One region of the Bacillus hominis genome, then DNA from elsewhere that is predicted to be linked to it. Evidence: predicted binding sites of a transcription regulator. Region 1 holds the regulator's gene; the other holds the start of a gene.
What was found. Region 1 encodes NrdR, which represses ribonucleotide reductase genes. Its sites were predicted from a motif close to AACACNATATATNGTGTT; they were not measured.
Positions count from the first base shown of each region.

Region 2: QUF93_RS18935 (anaerobic ribonucleoside triphosphate reductase) is a predicted target of NrdR. The motif match lies at 1,620-1,637, and genes of this name have one in related genera.

Region 1 is NZ_JAUCFS010000005.1:4,169,006-4,173,404, reverse strand. It holds gene coaE (dephospho-CoA kinase) at 1-469, shown strand, start outside; gene QUF93_RS24250 (glyceraldehyde-3-phosphate dehydrogenase) at 579-1,607, shown strand; gene speD (adenosylmethionine decarboxylase) at 1,994-2,377, shown strand; gene nrdR (transcriptional regulator NrdR) at 2,574-3,035, shown strand; gene QUF93_RS24235 (replication initiation and membrane attachment family protein) at 3,329-4,399, shown strand, end outside.
Region 2 is NZ_JAUCFS010000005.1:3,177,910-3,182,308, reverse strand. It holds gene QUF93_RS18950 (acyl-CoA thioesterase) at 13-432, shown strand; gene QUF93_RS18945 (HesB/YadR/YfhF family protein) at 459-749, opposite strand; gene plsY (glycerol-3-phosphate 1-O-acyltransferase PlsY) at 858-1,454, opposite strand; gene QUF93_RS18935 (anaerobic ribonucleoside triphosphate reductase) at 1,680-3,536, shown strand; gene nrdG (anaerobic ribonucleoside-triphosphate reductase activating protein) at 3,533-3,985, shown strand; gene QUF93_RS18925 (response regulator transcription factor) at 4,004-4,399, shown strand, end outside.

The sequences.
Region 1 (4,399 bases):
AGCATATAACAAAATTGTAGAAGTATTTGGAACGGAAGTGTTACAAAAAGACGGAGAACTGGATCGACCGAAATTAGGAAGTGTCGTTTTCCATAATGAAGAAAAACGATTGCAGTTAAATAAAATTGTTCATCCGGCAGTGCGTGAGGAAATGAATATGCAAAAGGAAATGTACATAAAAGAAGGTGTGCAAGCGGTTGTGTTAGATATTCCTCTTTTATTTGAAAGTAAATTAACGAGTCTCGTTGATCGCGTTTTAGTTGTAGCGGTTACGCCGAATACACAATTAGACCGTTTAATGAAACGAAATAACTTTTCAGAAGAAGAAGCAACGGTGCGTATTCAATCTCAAATGCCATTAGAAGAAAAAGTGAAGAATGCAGATGAAGTGATAAATAATGATGGCACAATTATGGGAACGAAAACACAATTACAGGTAATTTTAAAGAAGTGGAACATTATTGATTAAAAAATTGTGAAATTAATGAAAATGCTTAGTGACATTCCTCCTTTTTGTGTTATACTAATATTGGGATTTGAGATAAATAGTATAACGCATTCAAGGGGGATAACATATTATGACTCGTGTGGCAATTAATGGATTTGGACGTATTGGGAGAATGGTGTTTCGTCAAGCAATAAAAGAAAGCGCATTCGAAATTGTAGCAATCAATGCAAGCTATCCGTCCGAAACGTTAGCACATTTAATTAAATATGATACAGTACACGGTAAGTTTGCCGGAACAGTGGAAGCATTTGAAGATCACTTATTAGTAGATGGGAAAATGATTCGCCTTTTAAACAACCGTGATCCAAAGGAATTGCCTTGGACAGATCTAGGTGTTGAAGTTGTAATTGAAGCAACTGGTAAATTTAATTCAAAAGAAAAAGCAATTCTTCACGTTGAAGCTGGAGCGAAAAAAGTTATTTTAACAGCGCCTGGTAAAAATGAAGATGTAACAATTGTAGTTGGTGTGAATGAAGACCAATTAGATATTACAAAACATACCGTTATTTCAAATGCATCTTGTACAACAAACTGTTTAGCACCTGTTGTAAAGGTGTTAGATGAGCAGTTTGGAATTGAAAACGGTTTAATGACAACTGTTCACGCTTATACAAATGACCAAAAAAATATTGATAACCCACATAAAGATTTAAGAAGAGCACGTGCTTGCGGACAGTCAATCATTCCTACAACGACGGGTGCTGCGAAAGCGCTTGCAAAAGTTCTTCCACATTTAAATGGAAAACTTCATGGTATGGCACTTCGTGTACCAACACCAAACGTGTCTCTTGTTGATTTAGTAGTAGACGTAAAACGTGATGTAACAGTTGAAGATATTAATGAAGCGTTCAAAACTGTTGCAAACGGTGCGTTAAAAGGAATTGTAGAATTCAGTGAAGAGCCTTTAGTGTCTATCGACTTTAATACAAATACACACTCAGCTATTATTGATGGTTTATCTACAATGGTAATGGGTGATCGTAAAGTGAAAGTACTTGCTTGGTATGATAACGAGTGGGGCTACTCTCGTCGTGTTGTAGATCTTGTAACGTTAGTTGTTGATGAATTAGCAAAACAAGAAAATGTGCAACATATTTAAGTGAATAAGGGAGAGGGCAAGTGAATATTTGCTCTCTTTTTTTATTTTTTTCTGAAAAGAAAAAAATTATATGGGTATATTTTCAAATAGTGGACATACCAAAAACGTTGTGATTACTGTATTTGTGAATCATTTATTTTTTTTAGGGAAAAGTAAAGAGGAAATTATGACAGAAAATCGAAAAAACTGTTGTTGCAAAATGAAAATAAACAAAGTATACTAACACTCGTAAACTTAAGAGCTGAGGTACGTAGTCGCTACTTAAAGGGTTAGGACCTCTCTGGACTAACTTTCCCCCGTGGTAGTGGAGCAAGCCAAATTGCAAATTAGTTTTCAATTCGAACAGTTAGAATAAATTTACAAGGGGGAACTGTAGAATGGATACTATGGATACGATGGGTCGTCACGTAATCGCTGAACTTTGGGATTGCGATTTCGACAAGCTTAATGACATGCCGTATATTGAACAATTATTTGTGGATGCAGCACTAAGAGCTGGTGCTGAAGTACGTGAGGTTGCTTTTCATAAATTTGCACCACAAGGTGTAAGTGGAGTGGTAATTATCTCGGAATCACATTTAACAATTCATAGCTTTCCGGAGCACGGTTATGCAAGTATTGATGTTTATACTTGTGGGGATCGTATTGATCCAAATGTTGCTGCAGAATATATTGCAGAAGGTTTAAACGCGAAAACGCGTGAGAGCATCGAGCTTCCTCGAGGCACTGGTAGCTTCGAAATTAAGCAGAGAGAAACAAAAGCTCTTTAAAAAAGAACATAATTGATTTAAAATGTAAAGAGGTGTATAATGCACCTCTTTTTTAGTTTATATAAAATAGGATCACGATATGTAATAACTTAGAGTGGTCATTGTAGAAGAATGAGTTATATAATATTGTATATATATTTTCACATGTAGGTGAGTAGCGAAAGAATAAAGATTATATTGTAAAGGAGTGAATGAATTGCGTTGTCCATCCTGTTTTCATAATGGCACAAGAGTGTTAGATTCGCGTCCGGTAGACGAGGGGCGTTCTATTCGAAGAAGAAGAGAGTGTGAAAGTTGTTTAAGTCGCTTTACGACATTTGAAAGAGTAGAAGAATCACCTCTTATCGTTGTTAAAAAAGAAGGAACACGAGAAGAGTTTAATAAAGAGAAAATTTTACGCGGTTTAATTAAAGCGTGTGAAAAAAGACCTGTATCTTTAAGGCAGTTAGAAGAAGTAACACAAAGTGTGGAGCGTGAACTTCGTAACTTAGGTATATCAGAAGTGAAAAGTGATATGATTGGTGAAATTGTTATGGAAGAACTTCGTGATATTGATGATGTTGCTTACGTACGTTTTGCTTCTGTGTATCGTCAATTTAAAGATTTAAATGTATTTATTGAAGAATTAAAAGATATACTGCAAAAAGAGAGAGAGTAGAAGGAATCTCTTTATATACTGTAAGTAAACGAGATAAGAGAGCTAGAAGCGGAAGCTAATAGCTCTTTTTCGCTAATAAAGTGAAACTTTAATCATTGGGTGGTTCATCCCCAATAATTATTAGCCTTCACCAATCGGGCACTTACGGGAATTTATCTCCCACCTAACTTCCTCGCATTCGCCGAATTTTGAGGTGGGAGTCTTACTGTCCGCAAATAGCGGAATAAATTATATAATAAAGATAGAACGAGTGAAATATAGGTTAGATTGGATGAGAGAAAGGAAAAGCAAGAATGGAAAAACAGTCATGGATGGAGCTATTGCCGATTGATCGTTATAAAGTAAGTGCGAAAGGGTTGTTACATAATTACGACCGGAAAGTATTAACGATGTTGTATCAGCCGTTAATAGGTAGTAGAGCTTTTAGCTTATACATGACGCTATGGGGAGAGTTAGAGCAAGATCGTGTGTTTGGAAAAGAGAATACACATCACTCTCTTATGGTGACTATGCAAATGCAACTTCCTGAAATATATGGGGAACGAGTAAAGTTAGAAGCGATTGGTCTTTTAAATGTATATATTAAGAAAGAAAAAGATATTCGAATGTTTATATATGAATTGCAACCACCTTTATCTCCGAAGCAGTTTTTTGATGATATTGTTTTAAGTATCTTTTTATATAATCGCTTGAGTCGGACAAAATACAACCAAGTAAAGCAATATTTCTTAGAAGAAGAATTCGATTTTGCTTCTTATGAAAATGTTACGCGCTCCTTCAACGATGTATTTGATTCGTTTAACCCAGGTCAGTTTGAATATGCGCAAGAAGAACTGCGTATCCCGAAAACGACAACTATGCCAAGTAACGAGAATGGGGATGCTCCGAAAGTTTGGAATGATTTCTTTGATTTCTCTTTATTTGTAGAAGGACTATCAGCGCTTGTTCCTAAAAAGGCGATTACAGATCAAGTGAGAGAATGTGTCATTACACTCGCTTATGTGTACGGTGTGGATGTGTTATCGATGCAAAATATCGTTCTTGGCGCAGTGACAGAGATACAAACAATTGATATCGAAAGGCTTCGGAAGGGAGCACGCGATTGGTATCAATTCGAAAATGGTCAAGCATTACCTGTATTAAGTGAAAGGGTGCAACCTCATGCTGCTCGTACCATGAAAGAGAAAGAACCATCTACGCAAGAAGAGATGCTAATGAAGCAGTTAGAGGAAATCTCGCCAAAACAACTGTTGAAAGAGATTTCAGGCGGTGCAGAGGCGACGAAAGCGGACTTGCAAATCGTTGAGGATGTAATGATAAACCAAAAGTTAACGCCAGGGGTTGTGAATGTACTTATTTATTAC
Region 2 (4,399 bases), 990 kb from region 1:
AGGCGAATACATATGTTTGTAGCAGAACATGAAGTTGAAATCCGCTATGCGGAAACAGATCAGATGGGTGTTGTTTACCATTCAAACTATTTAGTGTGGCTGGAACTAGGGCGCACGAAACTTATACAAGAATTAGGATTTTCATATGTTGAAATGGAGAAAGAGGGAATTATCTCTCCAGTGTTAGACTTACAAATTTCATATCGTAAAGCGATGCGTTACGGAGAAAAAGCAATTGTGAAAACGTGGATTGATACCGTGAGCCCGCTTCGTGTTGTATATGGTTATGAAATTTATAACGGTGATGGCGAGCTTTGTATTACTGCAAGTACAACGAATATTTGTGCGAAAAAAGAAGGGTTCCGCCCTGTATCATTTAAAAAATTATATCCTGAGTGGTATGCGAAATATGAGGAAATTAAAAAGAAATAAAAAAGCGTGGCTACTGCCACGCTTTTTTATTTTTCATAATTAAATTGAGGGAAATCATCACCATCGTTAAGTGTAACTAATAAATTATGTCCATCGAAGAACCACTCATCATCGCCTTCAATAAAGAAGTTAATACCTTCTTCTTGAGTTTGAACAGCAGGATGCGCAGGATCATCTTTACGAATTCCTAAAGAAAGTCCTTTTTGCACAGTACTGCAACCGCCGTATTGTACGAAAAAGCGTAGTGTTTCACCTGATTGTAATTTTAATTCGTCTTTATACCATTGTGCTGCTTCTTTTGTTACGGAAAGATTCATGTGTAGTTCCTCCAAATTATGTTGCTTTTTCTTAAGTATAAAAAATAACGCAAAAAGACGCTATTAATATGCTTCACGTTTTCTTTTTGCGTTATGTGGGTTACGATCTTATTTTTGCTTTTTTGAAAAGTTTGCTTTTGGTTCAGTTTTATTTATAATTCGTCCGATATTTGCACGGTGTTTATAAATAACCATACCAGCTAATAAACACATCGCAATAATGAAGATTTTATCCCCGCTAACAATTGATGCAATAACAGCAACGACAGCTGTTACCATAGAAGAAAGTGATACGTATCTTGTTGTAAATAAAAGGGTGAAAAAGACAACCGCTAATATTGCAAATACAACTGGTGAGTAGCATAATAGCACGCCAGCAGAAGTTGCAACTGCTTTCCCCCCGCGGAATTTTGCGAAGATCGGATAGACATGTCCAAGAACAGCGGCTAATCCAAACCATAGTGGGTGAATATCTGATCCGAAAATAATCGGTAGACCTGTTGCTAATGTACCTTTTAAAATGTCAGCAATTGTTACGATAAAACCTGCTTTTTTCCCTAATGTACGGAATGTATTTGTTCCGCCTAGATTACCGCTTCCATGCTCACGAATGTCGATTCCATAACCGATTTTGCCAACGACTAATGCAAATGGAATCGAACCGAGCAAGTAGGCAACGATAAATAAAAGATATGTAATAACCATGAGTTCAGTCTCCTTTATACAAATGTGTTGATAAAGGGTAAAAAGAGTTTTTCCCGTATATTGTACCATACATTTGTAAAGAGCACATTTCTTTTTTATAAATGAAAAAGTCATTAATTTTTAAAAAAACTTTCACAGGAATGTTACATTTTTCACAAAAACACTAGAACTATATGTTGTATGATTTTAATCAAAAGACAACAACATGTTGGTGGAGGGTTATGAATGTTGAAACAAAATGTACGTGGAGAAGAATTAATGAAAGTATTTGAGACAATTATCCATGGTAATGAACAAGATTTAATGCAGGAAAATGCAAATGTAGATGGCCGATCTCCAATGGGAGTAATGGGAACGTTCGCATCTGAGAGCGCAAAGTATTATGCAGTAGAGAAATTATTATCAGATCAAGTGAAAAAAGCGATAGATCAAAATATATTATATCCGCATGATTTAGATTTTTATGCAACAGGAACGACGACTTGTTCGCAAATTCCGTTAGCGCAAATGCTTGCTAACGGTTTTCATACTGGACATGGGCATATGAGACAACCGCAAGACATTAAAAGTGCGTTGGCGCTTTCTTCAATTATTTTTCAGGCGAATCAAAATATGCAGCACGGTGGTCAATCGTTTGCACTCTTTGATATTGATTTAGCTCCATATGTGAGAAAAACAGTAGAGAGACATAAAAAACGACTACAGTCATATCCGCTTACGAAAGAACAAATAGAGGAATTTGCATGGAAAGAAACAGAAAATGATACGTATCAGGCGTGTGAGGCTTTCGTTCATAATTCAAATAGTATGCATAGTAGGGGCGGGGGACAAGTACCGTTTATTTCTATTAACTACGGAACAGACACATCGAAAGAGGGAAGACTTTTAATTAAGCAACTTTTAAAAGCGACGCAAGCTGGACTTGGTAAAGGGGAAACACCAATTTTTCCTATTCAAATTTTCAAAATGAAAAAAGGCGTGAACTTTGAAGAGTGTGATCCGAACTATGATTTATTTGAATTAGCGTTAGAAACGACGGCTGAGCGATTATTCCCTAACTTTTCGTTTTTAGATGCTCCGTTTAATGCAGTGCACTATGATGGTCGACCTGAAAGTGAAGTATGTTATATGGGGTGTCGTACTCGTGTTATGTCTAATATACATGGGGAAGAAACAGCAATTGGAAGAGGGAATTTATCGTTTACTTCTATTAATTTAGTGAAATTAGCGTTAATTAGTGGTTCAAAAGAAGCGTTTTTTGAAGCGCTAAGTCATTACTTAGATTTAGGCGTTAAGCAATTATTAGAGAGATTTGCTTATCAATGTACAAAGAGAGCAAGAGAATTTCAGTTCTTATATTCACAGGGTGTATGGCGCGGTGGAGAAACGTTACAACCTGAAGATGCTGTGGCGCCGATTTTAAAACAAGGGACGTTAAGTCTTGGTTTTATTGGTCTTGCAGAATGTTTAGTAGCGTTAACCGGAAAGCACCATGGAGAAAATGAAGACTCGTGGAAGCTTGGATATGAAATTATTTCCTTTATGAGGAAGAGGATGGATAAGGCGACGGAAGAACATCAACTCAATTTCTCTGTAATTGCAACGCCAGCAGAAGGGTTATCAGGAAAGTTTGTGAAGAAAGATAGAGAAGAATTTGGTGTAATTAGCGGTGTGACAAATCATAATTATTATACAAATTCGTTCCACGTACCGGTGTATTACAATATTCAAGCGATAAATAAAATTCGATTAGAAGGGCCGTTCCACGCTCTTTGTAATGGCGGACATATTACGTACATTGAACTAGATGGTGCAGCTGTGCATAATCAAAAGGCGTTAAAGCAAATTGTACAAGCGATGGCGCAGTACGGAGTAGGATACGGTTCAATTAACCATCCTGTTGATCGTTGTAAGTGCTGTAGTTATCATGGCATTATCGGGAATGAATGTCCGAGCTGCGGAAATGAAGATGAGAATGAAATAGAAAGAATTCGCCGCATAACAGGATATCTTGTAGGAGATATGTCAAAGTGGAATAGCGCGAAACGTAGTGAAGAGATGGATCGGGTGAAGCATAAATGAAAGTTATGAATATCATTCATGATAGTGTAGTAGATGGAGAAGGATTGCGGACAGTCGTGTTTTTTGCGGGCTGTCCGCATCGTTGTATCGGTTGCCATAATCCAAAATCGTGGAATGTTTGCAATGGAACTGAAATGACGGTAGAAGAAATTGTGAAAGAGATTGAAAAGAATCCATTAACCGATGTAACATTTTCAGGTGGAGATCCATTTTTTCAAGCTGCTGAAGTGAAAAAAGTAGCAAAAGCAGTGAAGGATTTGAAAAAAAATCTATGGATTTATACAGGTTATATGTTAGAAGAGATACAGAGTGCTCAAAATAATGATATGATAGAATTGTTACATTATGGGGATGTTTTGGTCGATGGAAGATTTGAACTTGATAAAAAAGATTTAACACTTCCATTTCGCGGAAGCTCCAATCAACGTATTATTCGATTGAAAGAGTAAAAAGGCGGGATAGGTTATATGAATAAAACAGTATTACTTGTTGAAGATGAAAGAAGATTACGTGAAATTGTTAGCGATTATTTTCGTAATGAAGGCTTTGAAGTAATCGAAGCGGAAGATGGAAAAAAAGCGCTCGAATTATTTGCTGAACATACAATTGATTTAATTATGTTAGATATTATGTTACCAGAAATAGATGGTTGGTCTGTTTGTAGACGAATTAGAAAGGAGTCAGCGGTACCAATTATTATGCTGACAGCACGTTCTGATGAGGATGATACATTACTAGGTTTTGAACTAGGTGCAGATGAGTATGTAACAAAACCTTTTAGTCCGAAAGTGTTAGTAGCTCGTGCGAAGACGTTATTGAAACGTGCGGATGGAGCGGTAGGAGTATCAGAAGAAAATACTATG